3 regions of the Pseudoalteromonas sp. SWYJZ98 genome follow, and region 1 is predicted to be linked to each of the others. Evidence: predicted binding sites of a transcription regulator. Region 1 holds the regulator's gene; each other region holds the start of a gene.
What was found. Region 1 encodes ArgR, which controls arginine synthesis, uptake and breakdown. Its sites were predicted from a motif close to ANTGAATANNTATTCANT; they were not measured.

Region 1 (8,206 bases):
TTAATAAAAAACTTAGCGAAATTTAAAATATTAATAAAGTATTTTAAGGTCTTAGCATTGATTTGCTGTGACGCGATATTACTCAGTAAAGATTAGTGATAGTTGCTCAGTGCTTTACTCACCCAAATTTTAGGCAAAGAAAAGCGCGCTCTATCTCTAGGCGCGCTTGCGGAATCTTCTAATTTTCTGCATCCTGCAATTGAACTTAATCAACTCCAATTTTCACTAATCCATGTTTATTACTATATTACTTTTTAGTTCTATGTAATGTAGACCGTCCGGGCCTGTATCCTTTAATTCCTAAACATCCTGTAGGGTAAATACTATTACCAAATCCTTAATTACACTTCCTAGTGTATCCTTGTTTTAACCAATCCCTTGTGTTGCCTTAAAGGCCTGTCCATTTATTCCTTCAACATCCTGTTGAACAACTTAGCCTTGTTATTATCCTTTTCGCATCTTCCTGACGCTGTCCTTTTTACAACATTGCGTTGTGATACTCATCCTGAGCCTGTCCTAAAATCCGTGTTGTCCTGATAACCTAATCATTGGTTGGTTGAGTAAGCAGTCCATTTCCTTTTACTCAATAAGCGTCATTGCTTGGTTGATGCGTAAATTATAGTGCAATAGAGCAACTAAAATAGAGATAAAACTACATTCAATTAGTGTTTTTGCAATAGCAATAAAAATAAATCTCATATAATTCATGTGTTTAACTGTTTTTAGGTTGTTTTTTATCTTGTTTTTTACTCATTAGCTGTCACATCCGTAAGACATCTCTTACACCGTATTTCCTTTTGGGCGTTATTTACATATTTACATTTATTTAAAGTGTGCACTTTTAGAATGAGCACGGTAGAATTCGTTGATAATAACAGTTATTTAGGTGGAATAATGAAGAAAGTATTTGCACTTGTTTTAGGGGTAGTTGCATCGGCACCAGTCTTTGCAAACGATGTTGTTAACATCTACTCTTTTCGTCAACCGTTTTTAATTCAGCCAATTTTAGAAGACTTTACAAAGCAAACAGGCATAAAAACCAATGTTGTTTTTGCTAAAAAAGGGCTAATTGAGCGTGTTAAACGCGAAGGCAAGCACAGTAAAGCTGATTTAGTATTAACCTCTAACTTTAGCGCGCTTATTCAATTAGAAGATTTAAAATTAACACAAACTATAAAAAGTGACAGTGTAAATAATAATGTTCCAGCCGCCTTTCGTGACGGTGATGGCCAATGGGTTGCGCTTACTAAGCGAGTGCGTAATGTGTATTCATCAAAAGAGCGAGTTGGTGAGTTACCTAAGCTCACTTATGAAGATTTAGCAGACTCTAAATACAAAGGACAAATTTGTACGCGCTCAGGCAAACATCCATATAATTTAGGTTTAGTAGCTTCTATGATTGCACACCATGGTGAAGCGCAAACTAAAGAGTGGCTTGAAGGTGTGAAGGCTAATTTAGCGCGCAAGCCTCAAGGTAACGATCGTGCTCAAGTTAAAGCTGTTAAAGAAGGTTTATGTAACTTGGCATTAGGTAATAGTTACTACCTTGGCAAAATGCTAGAAGATAAAGAACAAAAAGGTTGGGCAGAGGCCGTAAATATTAACTTTCCGAATCAAGTTAATCGTGGCTCACATATAAATGTATCGGGTGCGGTTATTACCAAATACGCTAAAAACCCTGAAAATGCATTAAAGCTCATAGAGTATATGACCGACAGCAAAGCACAAAACATGTATGCCTCATTAAATATGGAGTATCCAGTTAAGTCGGGTGTTGAATTATCAACTTTGGTTTCCTCTTGGGGTAGCTTTAAAGAAGACAGCTTGCCACTTGATGAGATTAGTAAATATCGTCCGTTAGCACTTAAGCTAATTGATGAGGTGAAGTTCGATCTTTAATGACTAATAAATTTAAGCTGTCTAAATGGCAGCTCTTTGCGTGGTCGACTGGCTTAATACTATCGGCCCCGTTGTTTTTTCTTCTTTTTGAATCTCTACAAGGTAGCTCTAAGGTGTTTTCTCACCTGTGGGATACCGTGCTTTGGGATTACATAACCAATACCGTATTGTTAGTTTTAGGTGTTTGCGTCCTTAGCTGCGCCATAGCTTTGCCACTTGGGTGGCTAACGGCTTACTGTAGTTTCCCGGGTAAAAAACAGTTTGAATGGGCACTTATGCTACCCCTTGCTATGCCCACCTATATTATTGCCTATGTATACACTGATTTATTAGATTATGCGGGCCCGGTGCAAATAGCGCTGAGAGAATGGTTTGGCTGGCAATCGCCTAGCGACTATTGGTTTTTTGATATACGTACATTACCCGGCGCCATCGTTATGATTGCCTTGGTGCTTTACCCGTATTTATTTTTAATTTTTAAAACGGCCCTTCGCGAGCAGTCATTCAAATTAGTACAAGCTAGCCAGTTAATGGGGCTATCTCCTTGGCAAAGCTTTTTTAAAGTTAGTTTAGTGCTCTCTCGTGGGGCAATTGTGGCGGCTCTTGCACTTATTAGTATGGAAACCATGGCCGACTTTGCAACAGTGAGTTATTTTGCCGTAAGTACATTAACAACCGCCGTATACGATACGTGGTTTGGTTATTACTCACTTACAGCGGCCGCTAAAATATCGGGTGTGATGTTACTGCTGTTATTTTTAGCATTAATGGCAGAGCGTTTTAGTCGTCGTAATCAAGCGGTATTTGAGCGCCAATCAAGTGTAAATAGCGAATCGCTCTATGTATTAAAAGGAAAGTCTGCTTGGCTCGCAACGGCATTTTGTAGCTTTATTTTACTTATCGCTTTTGTAATTCCTATTGCAGTACTTATAAATTACGCCATTACCTACTTTGATAAAGCATGGGATGTAGAGTTTTTTAGTTACTCTTGGCAAAGTTTAAAAGTGGCAGGGGTTGTAAGTGTTATAACCATTACATTGAGTGTTTTTGTGGTTTTTTATCAGCGTGTGGCAAAGCAAACGTATCCGCTTATTCCTGGGCGTTTAGCAAGCACAGGCTATGCGCTGCCTGGCACAGTACTCGCTATTGCGGTTTTGTTACCTCTTACATTGTTAGAGAACACCATTAACACAGCGCTCGAGCCGTATAATTTAGATATTGGCTTACTGCTTACAGGTAGCATTCTTACTATTATTATTGCTTATATTGTTAGGTTTTACGCCATTGCACACGGAGCAATTGAGTCGAGTTTTTTACGTATTAGTCCATCACTTGATATGGCAAGCCAATCAATGGGTAAAAGCCAAGGGCAAACGCTGCGTTTAGTGCATCTACCTTTACTGCGAAGAGGATTGCTCACTGCTGCCTTATTGGTATTTATTGAGTGTATGAAAGAGTTGCCGGCTGCGCTATTGCTCAGACCGTTTAATTTTGAAAGCTTAGCTACTCATGTATTTCAGTATGTGAGTGACGAGCAGTTAGAGCTTGCTTCAATATCTGCATTATTTATTGTTATTGTTGGGTTTATTCCTTTGTATTTTATTAATCGTTCTATGGAGCAGCGTAGTTAAATGAGTAGTTTAATTTTACAAGGCGTGAGCTATCACTATAACGGCACAAAGGTTATTCACGATTTAGATTTAACAGTAGGTAAAGACGAAATTGTTTGCCTACTCGGGGCGAGTGGATGCGGAAAAACAACCACATTAAAAGCGATTGCAGGTTTAATTGAAGCCAAGCAAGGGTCTATTTTTATAGACGGTAAATTAGTGAGTGATGAGCAATCGTTTGTCTCACCTGAGCATCGTAACATCGGCATGATGTTTCAAGACTATGCGTTGTTTCCGCATTTAACGGTGGCAAATAATATCGCATTTGGGCTTAGTAATATGAGCAAAGCTCAAAAGCAGCAACGCGTTGATGAAATGCTTAAGCTTGTACATTTAATTGGCTGTGCTGACAGGTTTCCACACCAGTTATCGGGTGGCCAACAGCAACGCGTCGCTATCGCTCGTGCATTAGCTTATAAACCTAGTTTATTACTCCTTGATGAGCCCTTTTCAAACATCGACACACAAGTACGCTTTGAATTAATTGCCGATATACGTCGAATTATTAAGGCAACTCAAGTATCTGCTGTGTTTGTTACACACTCAAAAGAAGAGGCGTTTGCGTTTTCAGATACACTTGCCATTATGCATCGCGGTAAAATTGAGCAACAAGGCACGCCTGAGCAGCTTTTTGCAGCTCCATGTTCAAAGGAGGTTGCAGAGTTTCTGGGTCAGGGCATATACTTAAGCGCAGAAGTGTTAACCGCAACTGAATATAAAACACCATTTGGTTTAGTCGAATCTTATGTTGAGAGTAAGCATAATGTAAGTGCAGGGCTTATATATGTGCGCCCTCATCAAATAGAATTAGTGGCAGATAACCAAAGTGACAAATTCAGCAAGCGAGCTACAATCATAAGTCGTCGCTTTATTGGTTCGGCGTATGTTTATTCGCTTGTCATTGATGAACAAGAAATTGAAGTTGCTGCACAATATGGCCAGTCATTTGAAAATAATGATCAGGTTATAATAAAAATAAAACCTCACACGGTGAATTTTTTCGAATCGTAATTAATTTGTTATTCGCTGTGTTTTTATCTGTAAAACTAAGGAATAACAATGGCGCAAGCGCAATCAGGGATTTGTGCTGAAGCAAACTTACACGGTTTGCACTTATTTTTTAATGTGTTTGATGGTCAAGACGAATCACTTCGCGCAAAGTTAAAACAAGTAAGCGCTATAGAAGAAGAGTTTAGCGATCAATTTTCAGAATCAATGCTCTCTTGTATGGTTGCTATTGGTGCGCAATACTGGCCGCATATCCTCCCTGAATACATTCCAAGCGAATTACAGAGCTTTCCCAATATAACCCATAGCGATCACCAAATGAGCGTACAACCGTGCGATTTATTTGTGCAAATTCGCTCTGACCGTGAAGATGTTAACCATTTATTTGCGCTGCAAATTTTAAAATTATTTGCCCCCGATGTTGAGCTGGTGGAGCAAATTCGTAATTTTCGTTTTTTAGATGGTCGTGATTTTAACGGTTTTATTTATGGTGGCGACACCGCGCATGGAAGAAAAAAGCGCGCTACGGCTTTAATCAGCAACCCTGGTAGCTTTGAAGATCAGGGGAGTTATATTCATGTTCAGCGTTATAAACATGATTTAACTATGTGGCAGCATTTATCATTGAGTGAGCAAGAACAAATAATGGGGCGTACGCGTCTTGATAACACGCTAATTACCCCAGCACTCGAAACCAGCCATGCTTCGCGAAGTGAGCTAAAAGACGAAGACGGACAACCGCTACTATTAAATCAAAGCATGCCTTATGGCGATGTGTATGAGCAGGGAATGTTATTAATTACGTGTGCTTGTACGGGTACTGCATTTGAAGAAGTACTTAATAGCCGTTTAGGGGAAGGGGATTGCTACGACCACTGGCTTGATTTTACTCAAGCCGATATGGGTTCTGCTTTTTTTGCACCTTCAGTCGGGTTTTTAAAACAGATTTAGTTTACTAATTTAGTTATTAAACCGTATCAAATAAAATGCGAACACGTTCAAGCGTTACGTCTATTTCAGATACTTTAGCTGGGGCGATAAAAATAGTATCGTCGCCTGCAATTGTGCCTAGCACGCCATCTGCTTTACCTAATGAATCTAATAAACGCGCAATAAGCTGAGCCGCACCAGGGCTGGTACGAATGATGATCATCATTTCGTTGTGCATAATGTCGATTACTAATTGGCGTAACGGACTTTTAGCCGTTGGTACACCCATTTCAGCAGGTAAGCAGTAAACCATTTCTTGTTTAGCATTACGTGTGCGTACAGCGCCAAACTTACTTAACATGCGTGACACTTTACTTTGGCTTATGTTGTCAAAGCCTTGATCTTTTAACGCATCAACTATTTCGCCTTGAGAGCCAAAGTTTTCTTCTTTTAAAAGCGATTTAAATGCTTTTACCAGTGCTTCTTGTTTATCTTGTGGTTGCATAGTCTTCATTCGTTTTTGTTATTTATGCCGCAAATTCTACACAATAATGAATAATTATGCAGCAGTTGTTTAGTTAACTTGCCAGTTTGATGCGTTAAATCACAAAAGTTTACGACTATGGTCGAAAATATACTTGAAATAGACAGGATAAATTTGTTTTTAGTCGCTAATTTCATTATCTTAAGAGCCACAAATGTTTCCTACCTCAAATTACGGAGAATTCCAATGAAAGTTGCTGTATTAGGTGCTGCAGGCGGTATCGGCCAAGCGTTGTCTTTATTATTAAAAACAGGCTTACCAGCTGGCTCTGAATTATCACTTTATGATGTTGCACCAGTAGTACCAGGTGTTGCGGTTGACCTTTCTCACATCCCAACAGATGTTAAAGTAGCAGGTTTTGGCGCAGATGAATTAAACAAAGCGCTTGAAGGCTCTGATATCGTTCTTATCCCAGCGGGTATGCCACGTAAACCAGGTATGGATCGTGCTGATTTATTTAATGTAAATGCTGGTATCATCAAAACTTTAGCAGAAGGCATTGTTGCTAGCTGTCCTAAAGCGTTAGTAGGTATTATTACTAACCCAGTAAATGGCACAGTTCCAATTGTTGCTGAAGTATTTAAAAAAGCAGGTACTTACGACGCTAAACGCGTATTCGGTATTACTACGCTTGACGTTATTCGTTCAGAAGCATTTGTTGCTGAACTTAAAGGCGTAGACGTAGCAACTGTTAAAGTACCAGTAATTGGCGGTCACTCAGGCACAACTATTCTTCCTCTACTTTCTCAGGTTGAAGGTGTTTCTTTCACTGATGAAGAAGTTGCTGCACTTACTCCACGTATCCAAAATGCGGGTACTGAAGTTGTAAATGCTAAAGCCGGTGGCGGTTCAGCTACATTATCAATGGGCGCAGCAGCTGCTCGTTTTTGTATGTCTTTAGTTAAAGGCCTACAGGGTGAAGAAGTTGTAGATTACGCTTACGTTGCTGTTGAAAATGGCGATGCAGAGTACTTTGCACATCCAGTACGTTTAGGTAAAAACGGCGTAGAAGAAATTCTTTCTTACGGCGAACTAAGCGCATTTGAAACAAAAGCAAAAAATGACATGCTTGAAACACTGAAAAAAGACATCAAAGAAGGTGTTGATTTCATGGCGTAATAGCCAAAGTAGAATAATAAAAAAGCCTGCATTTGCAGGCTTTTTTATTGCTCAGAATTAATGTCACACTGTGTAACTAGTTAGTGGTCGCGATCAACCGCAATACGTGCAAGGCTTATGAGTGCTTGCTTATAGTCAGACTCTTCTAAAAAGTCTAAACACGCAATGGCTTTATCGGCTTCAAGCTCTGCTTTTTGCATTGTAAACTCAAGCGCATTGGTTTGCTTTAGTGCAGATAAAATTTCTTCTAAATGCTCCATACCATTGCTGTGCTCTATTGCGTCACGAATAAGCTGCGTTTGCTGCTCGCTACCATGCTGCATAGCATAAATAAGTGGAAGCGTTGGTTTGCCTTCAGCTAAATCATCACCAATGTTTTTACCCAACTGCTCAGCATCTGCATTGTAATCGAGTACGTCATCCACTAACTGAAACGCAGTCCCTAAATGCATGCCGTACAGGTTTAGTGCATCAAGCGTGGTTTGATCTTGCTCAGTGATAATAGCAGCAAGCCCTGTAGCAGCTTCAAACAACTTAGCCGTTTTAGAGTAAATAACCTGCATATAACTGGCTTCAGTTGTATCTGGGTCGTTGCAGTTCATTAGCTGCAATACTTCGCCTTCAGCAATAATGTTTGTTGCATCGGCAAGTACTTGCATAACCTGCATTTTTCCAAGGCCAACCATAAGCTGAAATGAACGAGTGTAAATAAAGTCACCAACCAATACGCTAGCAGCATTACCAAATTCAGCATTTGCTGTAGGTGTGCCACGTCGTAAGTTTGATTCATCTACAACATCATCGTGCAATAGCGTTGCTGTATGAATAAACTCAACAATTGTTGCAAGCGTTATGTGATCTTTACCCTGATAACCGAGCGCTTTGGCCGCTAAAATCGCCAGCATTGGACGAACGCGCTTGCCGCCACTGCTAACTATATATAAACCAAGCTGATTAACTAACGCCACATCTGAGCGCATTTGCGCATGTATAAGTTGATTGACGTCATTCATATCGCTTTCGATTAACGCCTGGA
Region 2 (8,206 bases), on a different contig from region 1:
TTGATTTTGCAAACGACATTCGTAAAGGCGATGTGTTTGGCTTAATTTACGAGTCTCACTATGTTGATGGCGAGTTTATTGGTACCGGTAAAATTATTGCCGCTGAATTTGTAAACCAAGGTCAGCGCTTTGCAGCGATTCGACATACCGATGGCAATTTTTATACGCCTGAAGGGCGTAGCATGAAAAAAGCATTTTTACGTGCACCTGTAAGCTTTAAGTATATTAGTTCGAGCTTTAATCCTCGTCGCTTACACCCAGTTACTGGGCAAGTTAGAGCGCACCGTGGTATCGACTTTGCGGCACGCACTGGCACACCGGTGGTTGCATCAGGTAACGGTAAGGTAGTTAAAGCGGGTTACAGCAAGTACAACGGTAACTACGTATTTATTAGCCATGGCACACAATATGTAACTAAGTACTTACACCTAAATAAGAAACTAGTTAAAACGGGCCAAAAAGTTAAACAGGGCCAACAAATTGGTACTGTAGGTTCTACGGGTCGTGTTACTGGCGCGCATTTACACTATGAATTTTTAGTAAATGGCGTTCACCGTAATCCTAAAACAGTAAAACTTCCTAAGTCAGAGCCACTACCTCGCTCAGAACTTGCTAAGTTTAAACCGATTGCAGATAACTTTATTGCCCAACTTGAGCGCAATCGCGAGCTACAGTTAGCACTTAAATAATGTTTATTAATAAACATTAAAAAAGCCTTTGCAGGTTAAACCTGCAAAGGCTTTTTTGTATACGCTAAAAACCATTAGTACATCAGTACATAAATGAGCTGAATCACTAAAGACACCATCACTAATGGCCAAATATATTTACTGTATTTGGTTGCGCTGTTGAGCCCTATTTTACTTTGATACTTTTCAAGCAAGGGTATAAGTATCGCCAGCGCAGCAAACAAACCAATTAAAATAACGAATATATTCATATCAATGCCCTACTTATGGTAGCTCATGGCCTTTAGCGCTTACATAAAGTGCATACCAATGCTCACGAGTTAGTTGTACGTTTACAGCATCACAAGAGGCTTTAATACGCTTGGCATTAGTTGTTCCAATAATAGGCTGAATAGATGCGGGATGGCGCAGTAACCATGCAATAACAATAGCCTCAGCAGAAGTATCATAAAGTGCAGCCAGCTTATTAACTAAAAGACTGGTGTTTATATCAGCCTGAGATGCGTTTGATAAATCACTACCGCTGTATAATCCTTGGCATAGACTGCCCCAGCTTTGAATTTGAATTTCAAAATGACGACAGTACTCAATACTACCTGGCGTAAAATTAAGATCTTTACCGTCACTGTTACCGGCATATACACCTTCATCAACAAACTGATGTTTTTGCAAACTAGCCTCAATTTGGTTAGCCACAATTGGCATATCAAGCGCATGTTGTAAAAAGTTCATTTGGTGCTGCTGCATATTAGACACTGCAAAATTGCGCACTTTACCGCTTTCTTTTAAGCAACTAAATATACGAGCAATCTCGTTAACTTCCATGAGTGGATCAGGGCGATGCAGCATAAGTACGTCTAAATAATCTGTATTTAATCGTTTTAATGATGCTTCAACTGATTGCTCAATCCACTTTGATGAAAAATCATAACGCTTTGGCCCTAAGTCATCTTCAAAACGAATCCCACACTTAGATTGAATATACATGTGCTCTCTAAGCTCTGGTCGCTCACTTAATGCTTTACCAAAAACCAGCTCTGCTTTACCAAAAGTATAAATATCAGCATGGTCAAAAAAATTAATACCACCTTCAATGGCGTTATCTATACATTCATGAGCTTGCTTAACATGTGCATCAGTGATTGCGTCTTTATTCCAACCGCCTCCCAGACCCATACATCCAAATACAAGTTTACTAACGTGAGGCAAGTGCTTTGCTAAAGGCGTGTGAAGCATGATAACTATCCTTAAAATGTTGAAGAGCTGTTACTGTAAACAAAAAGTGCTGAACAAGAAACCATTTAGCGGTGAACAAATTAAGAACAAAAAAAAGCGCAGTAAACTGCGCTTAATGGTTAATCTATTTTAAATTACATTTTTAGCCAACAAGTGCTAATAAAATACCCGCAGCAACTGCACTACCAAGTACACCCGCTACGTTGGGTCCCATTGCATGCATAAGTAAAAAGTTATGTGGGTTGCTTTCAAGGCCAACTTTATTAACTACTCGTGCCGCCATTGGCACAGCCGATACACCTGCCGCCCCAATTAATGGATTTATAGGCGTTTTAGATATTCGGTTAAGTCCTTTTGCCATAAATACGCCAGATGCCGTACCAATTGCAAAAGCCAGTGCGCCAAGCACTAAAATACCAATCGTCTCAACAGTTAAAAACTTATCTGCAGCAAGCTTTGAACCAACAGCTAAGCCTAAAAATATAGTTGTAACATTGATGATTTCGTTTTGAGCACTGTTACTTAATCTATCAACAACACCCGACTCCCGCATTAAGTTACCTAAACAAAACATACCTACAAGCGGTATAGCAGCCGGTAAAAACATTGCCGTTAAACTAAGTACCATAAGAGGAAAAATGATCTTTTCCTTTTTAGATACCTTACGTAATTCAGGCATCTTAATTTGGCGCTCTTCTGGTGTGGTTAGCGCACGCATAATTGGCGGCTGAATAATTGGCACAAGTGCCATGTATGAATATGCAGCTACTGCTATTGCGCCTAGTAAATCAGGTGCCAGTTTTGATGCTAAAAATATTGCTGTTGGCCCATCGGCACCACCTATAATGGCAATAGCCGATGCGTCCTGTAGAGTAAATTCAAAACCTGGCACATAGTTAAGTAATATAGCGCCAAACAATGTAGCAAAAATACCAAACTGTGCAGCCGCACCTAATAACAACATACGTGGGTTTGCAATAAGTGCGCTAAAGTCGGTCAGCGCCCCTACTCCCATAAATATCAACAGCGGAAAAATCCCCGTATCAATACCCACATAATAAACGTAGTATAAAAGCCCACCTGGGTCTGACAAACCTGCCACTGGTACATTTGTTAAAATTGCACCAAAACCAATAGGTAGTAATAATAGTGGTTCAAAGCCTTTAGCTATCGCTAAAAACAGTAATAAACACCCTACCGCAATCATTATTAACGATGGGATTGTAAAGTTAGCAATGCCTGTCGCATTCCAGAGGTTTAAAATACCTTCCATCCTCTATTTACTCCTAAGCTAATGCAATCATAGCGTCGCCGGTAGTTACAGCATCGCCTTCACTAACTAACACTTCAGCAATTGTTCCGGTATGCGTAGCGCGTATTTCAGTTTCCATTTTCATGGCTTCCATAATAATCACTACATCGCCTTCGTTAACAACTTGCCCAGCTTTTACCTTAATCTTAAAAATATTACCGGCTAGAGGCGCGTTAAGTGTTTCACCTGATGCAACCGAAGCAGACTGAGGAATGTGCTCAGAGTCTTTTAATGTTACTTCCTTAAGTTCACCACCTTGCGCTACTACTACGTCATAAACTTTACCATCTACTTTTACGCTGTATTGCTCAGCCTTCACTTTGTTACTATTTGAAACTGATTTAGAAGGTGCTTTACTGCTTTTATCTTCAACAGAAGGTACTGGCTCAAATGCATCTGGGTTGTTGCGGTTTTTAATAAACTTCAAACCAACTTGTGGGAATAATGCATAAGTTAATACGTCATCAATTTGATCATCAGCAAGTGTTAAACCTTGCTCTTGTGCTTCTTTTAATAACTCAGCTTCAAGCGTTGCAAGCTCAGGTGCAATGTTATCAGCAGGGCGACAAGTAATAACTTCCGCTCCATCAAGCACGCGCTCTTGTAGCTCTTTATTCATTGGTGCTGGTGTTAAGCCATATTCACCTTTTAATACGCCAGCAGTTTCTTTAGTAATGGTTTTATAACGCTCACCCGTTAGCACATTAAGTACCGCTTGAGTGCCAACAATTTGCGACGTTGGTGTTACTAAAGGTAAAAAGCCAAGATCTTCACGTACACGTGGGATCTCAAGTAAAACCTCATTAAGCTTATCGGCTGCGCCTTGCTCTTTAAGTTGGTTTTCCATGTTTGTAAGCATGCCACCAGGTACTTGAGCTAATAAAATGCGCCCATCAACCCCTTTTAAGCTACCTTCAAATGCCGCATATTTTTTACGTACATCTCTAAAGTAAGCAGCAATTTCTTCTAGGTGGTTTAAATCAAGCCCAGTATCGCGCTCAGTCCCTTCAACTATCGATACAATAGTTTCAGTTGCGGAATGTCCATAAGTCATACTCATTGATGAAATAGCGGTATCGAGCATATCAATACCAGCATCAATTGCTTTTTGGTAAGTAGCAGTACTTAAACCTGTTGTAGCGTGGCACTGCATAGCAATTGGAATTGATACAGTTTCTTTAAGTGCTTTAATTAGTTTTTCAGCATCGTACGGCTTTAATAAACCCGCCATATCTTTAATACAAATTGAATGACAACCCATATCTTCAAGCTGTTTTGCAAGAGTTAGCCACATATCAAGTGTATGAACTGGGCTAACTGTGTACGAAATAGTACCTTGAGCATGAGCGCCTACTTTTACAGCCGCTTTAACAGCTGTTTCTAGGTTGCGAACATCGTTCATTGCATCAAATATACGAAATACGTCAACGCCATTTTTATGTGCACGTTCTACAAACTTTTCAACTACGTCATCAGCGTAATGGCGGTAACCTAATAAGTTTTGACCGCGTAATAGCATTTGCTGTTTAGTATTAGGCATCGCTTTTTTAAGTGCACGAATACGCTCCCAAGGATCTTCGCCTAAATAACGAATACACGAGTCAAATGTAGCACCGCCCCACGATTCAATAGACCAATAACCCGCATCGTCTAATTTGCTAGCAATCGGTAGCATATCGTCTAGGCGCATACGCGTTGCTAATAATGATTGGTGAGCATCGCGTAATACCAATTCTGTTAATTTTAATTTAGCCATGTGTGTGCCCCTTATTTATTATTTGATTTGTACTGAGCAATGGCAGCACTAATAGCAGCGACGTGCTCATTAGGCACACCTTGAGATTTAAAAGATGGTGATTTAACTGGTGTCGCCACGTCAGGTTCGCTTAAGCGCGTCACCAAATTAGACATAAGCGTTACTGCACCAATTAATATCGACAGAAATACAAACACCCCAACCATGCCAGTAAGCATTAAGTTACCAGCCGTTGTGAGTAGAGCACCTATATCCATTTTTCTCCCCTTGAAACCCATATCGAAAATAAAAAATCGATTTAATTAAATATTTATTCACTGGATAATAACAAAACTAATCGCTTTGTCTACATCTTGTAAATTGGTAAAACCAATTAAACAATACACAACATAACACTCAATTAATTTACATGCTATAACTCAGCAATCACGCGCCCTACAATACATACAAGAAATAACGACTATAGCTAATAGTTATATGGAAGTTGTTAATTAACTATCAAGCTAAGTAAAAATAAACACCAACTTTTAATATTAAATGCAAAGCCATTGCCACTTGTTAATTGGTCTTACCAAATAAACCCTATTTAGTGAATATTTAGCAGTTATTTGCAACAGTGTGAATAACTTACATAACAAAGCGTAAAAGTTACTAACCAACTAATAACTAGAACAACAGTAAAAAACCATAACCAATTGATATTTATAAAAAATAAACTTTGGCATATAACTGGCATTAGTTGTTATGAGCAAATTTGATAACCAAGGAGAAAACAATGTTACGCTGGACAATTACATTTTTAGTTATTGCTTTAATCGCTGCAGTGTTAGGTTTTGGTGGCATCGCAGGTGCCGCAGCTGGTATAGCAAAAATTATATTTTTTATCTTTTTAGTACTTTTAGTGATTTCATTAGTTTCAGGTGCACTACGTGGTAAATCACCCAGGTAGATAAAGCATTCAACTAACAAACACTAAAATTAATTAATACTTACAAGGAATTACACTATGAACTCTACAACTTTAAAAGCAGCACTAATCGCAGTATTTGCAGGTTTTTTCATGATGGGTTGTGAAGACAACCATGCAGAAGACGCTGGCGAACGTATCGACGAAGCAGTAACTGACGTGCAAAACTCTGTTGAAGATGCATGTGAAAATGTTAAAGAAGGCGTGAACGCTGAAGAAACTAACTGTTAATTCTTCTTGTACCGCTAAAAAAACGGCTTTCGAGCCGTTTTTTTGTGCCAGTAATAAAATCACTGACTATAAAGCTGCTCATTTAGCAGTTAGCTTGTTAAAATAAAAAAAACGATATTTAAAGCAAGGCAAAATGGCATTCACAACCACCTACACATTAGATAAACCCTACTTTTACGAGTGTTTTGATGAGTCACTCCCTTATAGTAAGCGTGCAAAACCTAAATACTTTTTACTTGTGTTGTTAGTTGCGCTTGGTTTATTTGGCATTTATGTTTTAGATGATCATTACTTAGGATCGTTTATGATCATGTTAGCGGTACTCGAATGCGTCGCTTTTTACTATCGCAGACCATGGTGGGTAACCAGACAAATGCTCAGCAGAGCATCAGGCTCTGAGGTAACACTTACCTTTGATGAAGAAGGTATTAAATCTGCTAATCATTACAAAAGCTATCAATTAGAATGGCAAAATATAAGCGAAGTAATTGACACCCAGCAAGGTATTATTATTAAAAACAAAAGCGGCATGCAGTACATATCAAAACAAATACTTAGTCCTGAAACACTCGCTTTTATAAACAAAAAAGCCACTCAGTGAGTGGCTTTTAGTCTAGTTGAGTTAATTACTCAACTACGTATACGTGTTGATTAAGCATTGCCCGGATTAGGGTTCGACTTTTCAGCTTGTATGCGCATGTAAATCTCTTCACGATGCACTGATACGTCTTTTGGTGCATTAACACCGATTCGAACTTGATTTCCTTTAACACCTAGAACAGTAACTGTTACTTCGTCACCAATCATTAGGGTTTCACCTACTCTACGAGTTAGTATTAGCATTCTCTTGCTCCCATGTTCCAATAAAAATTATAAGATTCCGCTTAAACATACTAATGAAAATTAGACTGAAAAGTAAGTAAAAACTCGCAATCTATCCATTTTCTGTTAAAAATGCCTTGTGTAATGCACGAACAGCCAACTCTAAGTACTTTTCATCTATTAAAACTGAAATTTTAATCTCTGAAGTCGAGACTAAAACCACATTAATATTTTCCTGCGCTAATGCATCAAAAAATAAACTAGCGACACCAGAATGTGATTTCATACCCATGCCAACAGCAGAAACTTTAGCTACTGCTTGCAATCCGCTTATATTTTGAGCACTGAGCTGAGCTTGATCTTCACTCAATAATTCAAGTGCTTGCAGATAATCATTCGAGTGCACAGTAAAAGCATAGTCTATTTTTTCAAAGTTATGATTAACTTGATTAATCATATCTATTTCGATGCCATTTTCGGCAAAAAGTTTCAATATTTTTGAAAGATATTGCGTGCCCGTTGGCACACCTTGTACCTTAATTAAACATTCGTCACGATTAAACGCAATCCCCGATACAACCTTGCTTGGCATATCGTTCTCCTCAAAACTTATTAATGTACCTTCATCGGGATTAAAGCTCGAAAGCACCCTAAGTGGCACATTATGTTTTCCTGCGGCTTCTACTGAGCGAATATGCAAAACTTTCGCCCCTAAACTTGCCAGCTCTAGCATTTCGGCAAAGGTAACTTGGCTCATTCTGCGCGCGTTAGGTTCAACACGAGGATCTGTAGTATATACGCCGTCAACGTCTGTATAGATCTGGCATTCGTCAGCTTTTATAGCCGCTGCTATTTCTACAGCCGATGTATCGGTGCCGCCGCGCCCAAGCGTTGTAATGTTGCCCTCAACATCACGCCCCTGAAACCCAGCAATAATAGCAATACGATTATGCTCAAGCTCATGCTTTAAACGCGTAGCAGCAACCTCTGCAATACGAGCTTTACCAAACATGTTATCGGTTAAAATATTGACTTGATCGGCTAATAGGCTCACAGCAGAGTGGCCACGTTTTATAATAGCCATAGCAAGTAGTGATACAGAAACCTGCTCTCCGGTGCTAATTAGTACATCTAGTTCACGGCTACTCGGGCGAGTATCAATTTGTTTGGCGAGATTAATTAAGCGGTTGGTT
Region 3 (8,206 bases), on a different contig from region 1:
ATGAAGGTTATTAAAAGTAAGTGTAAAAAGCTGCTTAGCTACAAATTCAGCTGTAAAGAGTTTTTCAGCGGGTACGTTTTTTTGAAATGGCTTTGAAAGCGCAGTATCAGTAGTCCCTGGGTGAAATAAAACGAGCTTGGTATTTTTAGCTCGGCGTGAAAGCTCAATCGCTGCGGTTTTAAATAGCATGTTAAGCGCAGCCTTAGAGGCGCGATATGTATACCAACCGCCTAATTTATTGTCGTTAATGCTGCCCACACGCGCACTGAGTGCTGTAATAGTACACTGCGTTTTATGTGTTAAAAGCGGCAAAATACTCTGCAAACAAAGTAGGGGAGTTAGGGTGTTTGAATTGAGAAGTTGGCTAAAATACTCAGCGTCTAAATCCTCCAGCTTTTTTTCGGGCATATGGGTTTCGTTGTGCAGTGTACCATTGAATATAATAACTTGTTGTATATCGGCATTTTGCTCTTTCAGGTAATTAGTAACACGCGCTAAACTTTGTTTTGTGTAGTCAGTATGCAGGTGGACAACACTAGAGTCAGATTCAATACTTTTTGAACTAATACAAATAATCTGATGAGTAGGCGTGTTTATTTGTAGATGTTCTATATATGCATTTGCTATGGCACTGCTTGCGCCGAATAAAACAATGGTTTTCATTTATCACCTTTTGCTTTTAGTCCACATTGGCCGTTACTGCACTGAGTATTTGGCATTAAAAAGCGACTGATGGGGTGTCGATACTTAGCAAATAACAGGTATCCGCAGTCAGCGAAGAAGCGAATTATTGGCAAGCGAAAAATTTTCAACCAGCTATGTTTACCCACTATTTTCCATGCTTCGTACGTTACATCAAGCCCGTAAATCATTTCACCTGATTGCTTTTGGGCTTGCAGGTAGTTCATTGCTTTGTCTTTATCAATATACGAGTAGCGTTCACTAAAGTCGCTCGCGTTAAGATCTTCAAGCGTAATTAGATTTTTAGAGTCTGCGTGTTTTAGTTGCTGCATTTCGGTGCTGCAAAGAGGGCAGTTTCCGTCGTAAAAAATGATCATGTAATTGCTTTGTGATTATTTTATATATACTTTTTTACGACAAGACATTGCAAATGGATCTATTAAATATCTCTTCATGATGATATTAATAGTGTCCTACGAAACAAAGGAGAATGAGAAATGAGTGAACAATATGCCGCCTTGCGAGGTAATGTAAATTTACTTGGGCAATTACTAGGACAAACTATTAAGGATGCTCAAGGCCAAGCTATTTTAGATAAAGTAGAAGAAATTCGGGCTTTATCTAAATCATCTCGCAGTGGTAATGAAGACGACAGACAAGCGCTAATAGACGTTTTACATGCGCTTAGTGATGAAGAGCTTTTGCCGGTTGCCCGTTCATTTAATCATTTTTTAAACCTTGCTAATGTAGCAGAACAATTTCATACCGTTTCGCGTTTTAATGACGTTGGCCTTGGTCAACAAAACCCTCTCACTCAAACATTAAAAACGTTAGTTACAAAAGCAGAACAAGGCCAGCTAGATAGTAATCATTTGGCCGAAACACTCTCAAAACTCCACATAAACTTAGTATTAACCGCCCACCCAACCGAGGTGACGCGCCGTACTATTATTAACAAACATGTTGAACTAAGTGATTGCTTAGCGTCATTAGAGCGAAAAGATAACTTACCGCTAGAGCGAGATGCTATTTTAAATCGTATTGAACAGCTTATTAGCCAGGCTTGGCATACCGACGACATTCGTCGCTCTCGCCCAACGCCAGTTGATGAAGCTAAATGGGGTTATGCGGTAATCGAAAACAGTCTTTGGCACGCTGTTCCGCGCTTTTTACGTGAATTTTCAGCCAATGTTAAAGAGCAATTAAGTTTAGAGCTACCAAAAGATTACAGCCCAATTGAGTTCACATCTTGGATGGGTGGAGACCGTGATGGAAATCCATTTGTAACATCGCAGGTTACAGCAGAGGTGCTTGACCACGGTCGTTGGATGGCGCTTAACTTATATATTCAAGATTTAAAAACGTTATGCGCTGAACTCTCTATGTCAGATGCCAGTGATGAGCTTATTGAGTTGGCAGGTCAAGACTTTGAACCATACAGAGCGGTGATCAAAAAGCTTAAAAACCAAGTTGCAGAGACCGTGGCTCACCTGGGCGCTAAAATTAAAAATAAGCGTAGCGATTCACAAGATTTAATTACCGATATTAATCAGCTTAAGCACCCTGTAGAGGTCTGCTACCGCTCGTTATTAAAGTGTAATATGAAAGTAGTTGCTGATGGATTATTGCTTGATTTACTGTACCGTATTAATAGCTTTGGCTTGCGTTTAGCTAAACTCGATGTGCGCCAAGACTCGTCTCGTCACAGCGATGTTTTTTCTGAGCTGACTCGTTATTTAGGTTTAGGCGACTACAACCAATGGCAAGAGCAAGATAAACAAGCTTTTTTACTTACTGAACTTAACTCTCGCAGACCGCTTATTCCAAAACATTGGCAACCAAGCCCTGATGTTCAAGAAGTGCTAGACACCTTTGATGTTATTGCTAAGCAAGACGAACAAACATTTGGCTTGTATATTATTTCGATGGCGCGAACAGCATCAGACATTTTAGCAGTACAATTATTGTTAAAAGAAAGCGGCTGTAGCTTTGATTTACCAGTAGCACCGTTATTTGAAACACTCGACGATTTAAACGCAGGCAGTGATGTAATTACTACATTACTTGATAATGTTTGGTATCGCGGGCACATTAAAAACACCCAAAATGTAATGATTGGTTACTCTGATTCTGCTAAAGATGCCGGCATGATGGCAGCAGGTTGGGCGCAGTACGAAGCTATGGATAAACTAGTGCAGCTTGCTGATAAGCGTGGTATTGAACTTATTTTATTCCACGGACGTGGTGGCACAGTAGGGCGTGGTGGCGCACCTGCTGCACAAGCGCTGCATTCACAACCGCCAGGTTCGTTAAAAGGTGGTTTGCGTGTAACCGAGCAAGGCGAGATGATCCGCTTTAAATTTGGTTTACCCGATGTAGCACTGCAAAGCTTAAATATTTACGCAGGCGCAGTACTACAAAGTAACTTATTACCGCCGCCGGAACCAAAACCGCAGTGGCGCGAAGTAATGAAGCTAATAAGTGAGGAGTCATGTGAACATTACCGTAATGTAGTTCGCCACGATGAAAACTTTGTACCTTACTTCAGAATGGCAACGCCTGAGCTTGAGCTGTCTAAGTTGCCGCTTGGATCGCGTCCTGCAAAACGTAATCCTAATGGTGGTGTTGAAAGCCTGCGTGCTATTCCATGGATTTTTGCGTGGAGCCAAAACCGTTTAATGCTTCCTGCATGGTTAGGTGCGTTAACTGGCTTAAAAGCTGCGCTTAATAAGTACGGCGCAGAAACCCTAAACGAAATGAGCCTACAGTGGCCATTCTTTAGATCGCGCCTAGAAATGCTAGAAATGGTATTTAGTAAAGCCGATTGCTGGTTGAGTGAGCATTACGATAATGCGCTGGTGGAAGATATGTACAAACCATTGGGTGTAACACTTCGTAAAGAGCTTCAAGAAGCGATTAGCTTGGTGCAATCACTTAGCCCACAAAAAAGCCTACTCGCCGAACAACCTTGGATTAAGGAGTCGATTAGTTTACGTAATCCGTACACCGATCCACTTAACCTATTACAGGTTGAGCTTTTACGCCGTGCTCGCTCAGAGGAAAAACGAAACGAAGGTGACATTGATAATGCGTTAATGATCACGATGACAGGTATAGCTGCAGGTATGCGTAATACCGGCTAACACTTTATTTTGTTAGGTATACCTATTGGTATTAAAAGGGAGCACGCGATGTGCTCCCTTTTTTTGCGTTAAATAGTCTGGTATTTAACACCCTAACCTTTTAAACTACTTAGCCATTGAATAATTAAAAAATATTATGGCTTCAGCAACTTTTACTGTACAGCAAGATACAGCACTTACAAATTCGCACTTCACATTAAGCGTAGCGCAAACAGCGTCATTACGTAGTCAATTAAAATCACAACGTGGCATATTAAATTCTAATAATATTAAAGCGTTATGCGCGCAACTCAATGTGTCTGATGATGTATTACTACAAGGTTTAGTACCTTTAGCTTCTGAGTATGCTGTTGCGCCAGTGTCAGATTTTCATGTAGGCGCAATTGTTAAAGCACTTGATGAAAAGGGTGAGGTAAGTTTTTACTTTGGTGCAAATGTAGAGTTTGATCATCAAGCATTGAGTTTAGTGGTTCATGCAGAGCAATCGGCTATAAATAACGCATGGTTAAACGGCGCTAAAAAAATAGTTAAAATTGCTATTAGCGATGCGCCTTGTGGGTATTGTCGCCAGTTTATGAACGAACTAGCTGATGCGAAAGAGTTTGATATTTTACTTCCTGATCAGCAATTTAAACTTGTTGAATTACTGCCGCATTCATTTGGACCTACCGATTTAGGTAACGAATTTAGCTTATTTAACCCAAAACCACAGCAAGGTAATTTTAGCGCTGAAGACCTTGATGAAACCCTTGCGCGTTTTGCACTTAATGCGTACGTGCCTTACAGCCAAAACTTTAGCGCCGTAAAAATAAGTACATTTAGTGATGGTGATTTTTACGGAAGTTACGCCGAAAATGCAGCTTACAGTCCAAGTTTATCGCCACTACAAAGTGCACTAAGTCAGTTCTTTTTAGCTGGGCTTAGCTTTAACGAAAGTACGGTGAAGGGAATAACATTGCTCGAAACAGCGGGTCGTGAAAACCAGTCGCAAGTGGCAAAAGCTGTACTTGCCAGTTTTACGCATTTACCTGCACTTAAAGTAATTAGCGCACCACTTAAATAGTGGCTTGCATACAATAAAGCACAGCCGGAGCTGTGCTTTATTAAAGCGAGTCATTCTATCGAATTAACTCACTGACTGCTATAACCTGTATTAATCAAGTAATACTTTAGCTGCTTCTAATACTACTGCTACAGATTTACGCTCAATTTCACCGTGGTCTACATTTGGTATTTCTTGGCGAGTACGGTTAACAAGTACGCCTGCTACACATGCTGCTTGTAATCCAAGGGCTGCACACATAGTAAATAATGTTGCCGATTCCATTTCGTAGTTCATCACGCCCAATTTTTGCCACTCTTCGCAGCTACCTTGTAGTGATTTAGGAACGTAACCAGAGTGCGTATCGTAACGCTCTTGCCCTGGGTAGAATGTATCGCTTGATGCAGTAATGCCAATATGAAAATCGATATTTAGGTTTTTACATGCTTGTACCATAGCTTGTGTTGCATAAAAGTCAGATACAGCAGGGTAGCTAAGTGGTGCAAAATGTTGGCTAGCTCCATCTAAACGTACAGACGCTTGGCTAATTAAAATTTCGCCTTCGTTAATGTGTGGCTGAATTGCACCGGTTGTACCAATACGTAAAAATTTACGCACGCCAAGTTGTGCTAATTCTTCTACTGCAATCGACGTAGATGGACCACCAATACCTGTAGAACATATAACCACAGAGTGGCCGTTTAATTGACCTAAATAAACATGAAACTCGCGAGTTTGAGCAAGGCAGGTTGGGTTGTCTAGGAATTGTGAAATACGTGCTGCACGATCTGGATCGCCCGGTACAATCGCAAGTTTTGCACCTTTAAGATCGTCAATACATAGTCCTAAGTGAAATACCTTTTCCATAGCTAAGCCTTTTATAATAATTTGTTGTCAATCTAGCATGATTGCTAGAAACGTTTATCAAGTACAGGACGATTGTCCGTTTTGTCTTAACTCTTCCAATAAAGCCTTAATAATTTTAAGGTCTAATTTGATTTATTCACCAACTATGAATATTCACTCAAGTACTTATATACGTAGCCTTGTTGCGCTGTTGACATGTTCAAGCAGACATAATAAGTATCACTCAAGCGCGTAACTACGATTAAATGGATGATTACAGATTTTAATTAATATCAAATAAATACAATGGCTTAAGTTTTTAGTGAACACGTAAAAACTAACGTGTTTACTTATATTAAGCACTGACTTATTTAGCAAAGTGACATTTATTTGAAGTTTAGGCATTTTTAGTGATTTTGCATAACTACTCAAAAGTAATTAGCTACGTACAGAATAAAAACCGAAGGAGTTTATTATGAGCACACAATTTGAAGCATTTAAAAACAAAGTTGAGCACTGTTTGTGCGCACCGGGTGATGGCGTATACACAGTAAATACTGCAAAAGAGCGCAAAGCCGCACTGCGTAATAAACTTTATGGACAAACTGAAAACGTTGATAATTTGTGGCGCGAGTCTTTAAACGAATTACCAAACTCACCACATAAAGCCGTTATGTTAGGTATTAGTTCAGACTGTGGCGGTGGGATATTACGCGGCGCAAACTGGGGGCCGTTGTTTGTCCGCTCAGCATTAATTGATCAGCAACCGCAGTGTCATTCTTTTGATTTAGGTGATGTACGTGTGATCCCACATTTACTTCATGACAAATACCTAAATGATGCAACCATTTCTAATTGCCAAAAAGCCTTATATGGTGATGAAGATAACGACTATTACGTAAGCCCGTTATCAATCACTGAGGATGTGTGCGACAGTTTTTACGCAACGTTTAAAGATAAAGGATTATTTGGTATTGGTGGCGATCACTCAATTAGTTACCCACTTACTAAAGCGTACTTAAAAGCAAAACGTGAGCAAGGTAAGCGCACGGCTATTATTCACTTTGACGCGCATACTGATTTACTTGTTGAGCGCTTAGGCATAGATTTATGCTTTGGCTCTTGGTGTACACATATACTAGAGTTTTTACCGGCGCCGCATCATTTAATACAATTTGGTATTCGCTCAAGTGGTAAGCCTAAAGCGCATTGGGAAAATACTTTTGGTGTTAAACAGCACTGGGCACATGAAATCATTGAACGCGGCGCAGCAGCGGTTGCTGCCGACGCTATTGCACAGTTAAAAGCCGATAACGTTGATGAAATATACGTAAGCTTTGATATTGATGCACTTGATGCTGAATTTGCATCCGCCACAGGTACGCCAGAGCATCACGGTTTAACGCCTCAGCATGCGCTTGATATTTTATCAGCCATTGCGGATGAGTTTCCTATTACGGGTGCAGATATGATGGAGATAGCGCCATTTACCGACAGCTCTTTAGTTGGTCAATCAAGCTCTGAGACGACACTTAGAGAAGGCGCTAAAATTTCAGCCTTTTTAATTAGTGCAATGAACAAGTAAGCTGTAGAAGCTATAGATACTAGCACTATCAGCGTATAAGTGTGCATTACATAACTAAAAACTAGCAGTTCATAAAGCCTCAGCTATATTTATTAAATACATATAATGAGTTGGTTGAGGCCTCGCTAGATGAAATTGTTGATCTTTTTATTGTTCATTAGCTGTATTAAAGTTGATGCAGCTGAAATTACAATAGTAACGGAAGTATTTCCGGACTTTCAGTATATTAATGAAGATAACAAACTCGTTGGCCGCTCTGTCGAAAAAGTTCATAAAGCGCTAGAAGGTACAGGTATAAACTACACTATGTTGGCGCATAGTTGGGCCATATCCTACAATGCAGCGCTACGCGATAAAAACACCTGTATATTTTCGATTGTTCGATTACCTAATAGAGAAAGTAAGTTTAACTGGGTAGGCGAACTGGAAAGCTTTGACTCTGCCATTTATGGTCTAAAATCCAGAGGTATAAAGTTAAACACTCTCAATGATGCTAAAAAATACAAAATAGCAGTACTGCGTGATAACTTTAGTCATCATTATTTGCTTGAAAGGGGCTTTAGTGAAAGCAAGCATTTATTACTCATCGATAGCCTAGATAAAATAGATAAACTCATAAGCACTCGTCACCATATACTTGATTTTGTTATCCTCAACAAAAAGCAATTTAACTATCGAGTTAAAACAGAGCCTAAGCTTGAGTTACTAGAACCATTACTTGATTTAAACACAACTCAGTCTCCGTTATTTTTTGCCTGTAATATAAATATGGATCCGGCTTTAGTTTCTCAATTAAAAGTTGCCTTTAATAAAATTTAAGCACTTTAAACTCACTGTTTTACCTCTTAAATAATTGAAAATTAATAGCTTAAATATATTTCGTAAATATAAATTGCTGCGTTTAAAAAA

Region 2: I6F10_RS08680 (OadG family protein) is a predicted target of ArgR. The motif match lies at 5,295-5,312, and genes of this name have one in related genera.
Region 3: I6F10_RS03315 (arginase family protein) is a predicted target of ArgR. The motif match lies at 6,128-6,145, and genes of this name have one in related genera.

What each region holds. Positions count from the first base shown of each region.
Region 1 is NZ_JADYXA010000015.1:13,038-21,243, reverse strand. Features, by position in the region: gene I6F10_RS10860 (Fe(3+) ABC transporter substrate-binding protein) at 895-1,899, shown strand; gene I6F10_RS10855 (ABC transporter permease) at 1,899-3,530, shown strand; gene I6F10_RS10850 (ABC transporter ATP-binding protein) at 3,531-4,580, shown strand; gene I6F10_RS10845 (Dyp-type peroxidase) at 4,629-5,528, shown strand; gene argR (transcriptional regulator ArgR) at 5,545-6,012, opposite strand; gene mdh (malate dehydrogenase) at 6,238-7,170, shown strand; gene ispB (octaprenyl diphosphate synthase) at 7,251-8,206, opposite strand, start outside.
Region 2 is NZ_JADYXA010000009.1:84,912-93,117, reverse strand. Features, by position in the region: gene I6F10_RS08705 (peptidoglycan DD-metalloendopeptidase family protein) at 1-689, shown strand, start outside; gene I6F10_RS08700 (hypothetical protein) at 764-940, opposite strand; gene I6F10_RS08695 (aldo/keto reductase) at 954-1,925, opposite strand; gene I6F10_RS08690 (sodium ion-translocating decarboxylase subunit beta) at 2,068-3,198, opposite strand; gene oadA (sodium-extruding oxaloacetate decarboxylase subunit alpha) at 3,212-4,993, opposite strand; gene I6F10_RS08680 (OadG family protein) at 5,005-5,250, opposite strand; gene I6F10_RS08675 (DUF1328 domain-containing protein) at 5,769-5,942, shown strand; gene I6F10_RS08670 (hypothetical protein) at 6,000-6,191, shown strand; gene I6F10_RS08665 (YcxB family protein) at 6,325-6,792, shown strand; gene csrA (carbon storage regulator CsrA) at 6,843-7,034, opposite strand; gene I6F10_RS08655 (aspartate kinase) at 7,126-8,206, opposite strand, start outside.
Region 3 is NZ_JADYXA010000003.1:83,291-91,496, reverse strand. Features, by position in the region: gene I6F10_RS03340 (SDR family NAD(P)-dependent oxidoreductase) at 1-663, opposite strand, end outside; gene I6F10_RS03335 (thiol-disulfide oxidoreductase DCC family protein) at 660-1,058, opposite strand; gene ppc (phosphoenolpyruvate carboxylase) at 1,179-3,824, shown strand; gene cdd (cytidine deaminase) at 3,961-4,887, shown strand; gene udp (uridine phosphorylase) at 4,978-5,733, opposite strand; gene I6F10_RS03315 (arginase family protein) at 6,188-7,297, shown strand; gene I6F10_RS03310 (transporter substrate-binding domain-containing protein) at 7,427-8,116, shown strand.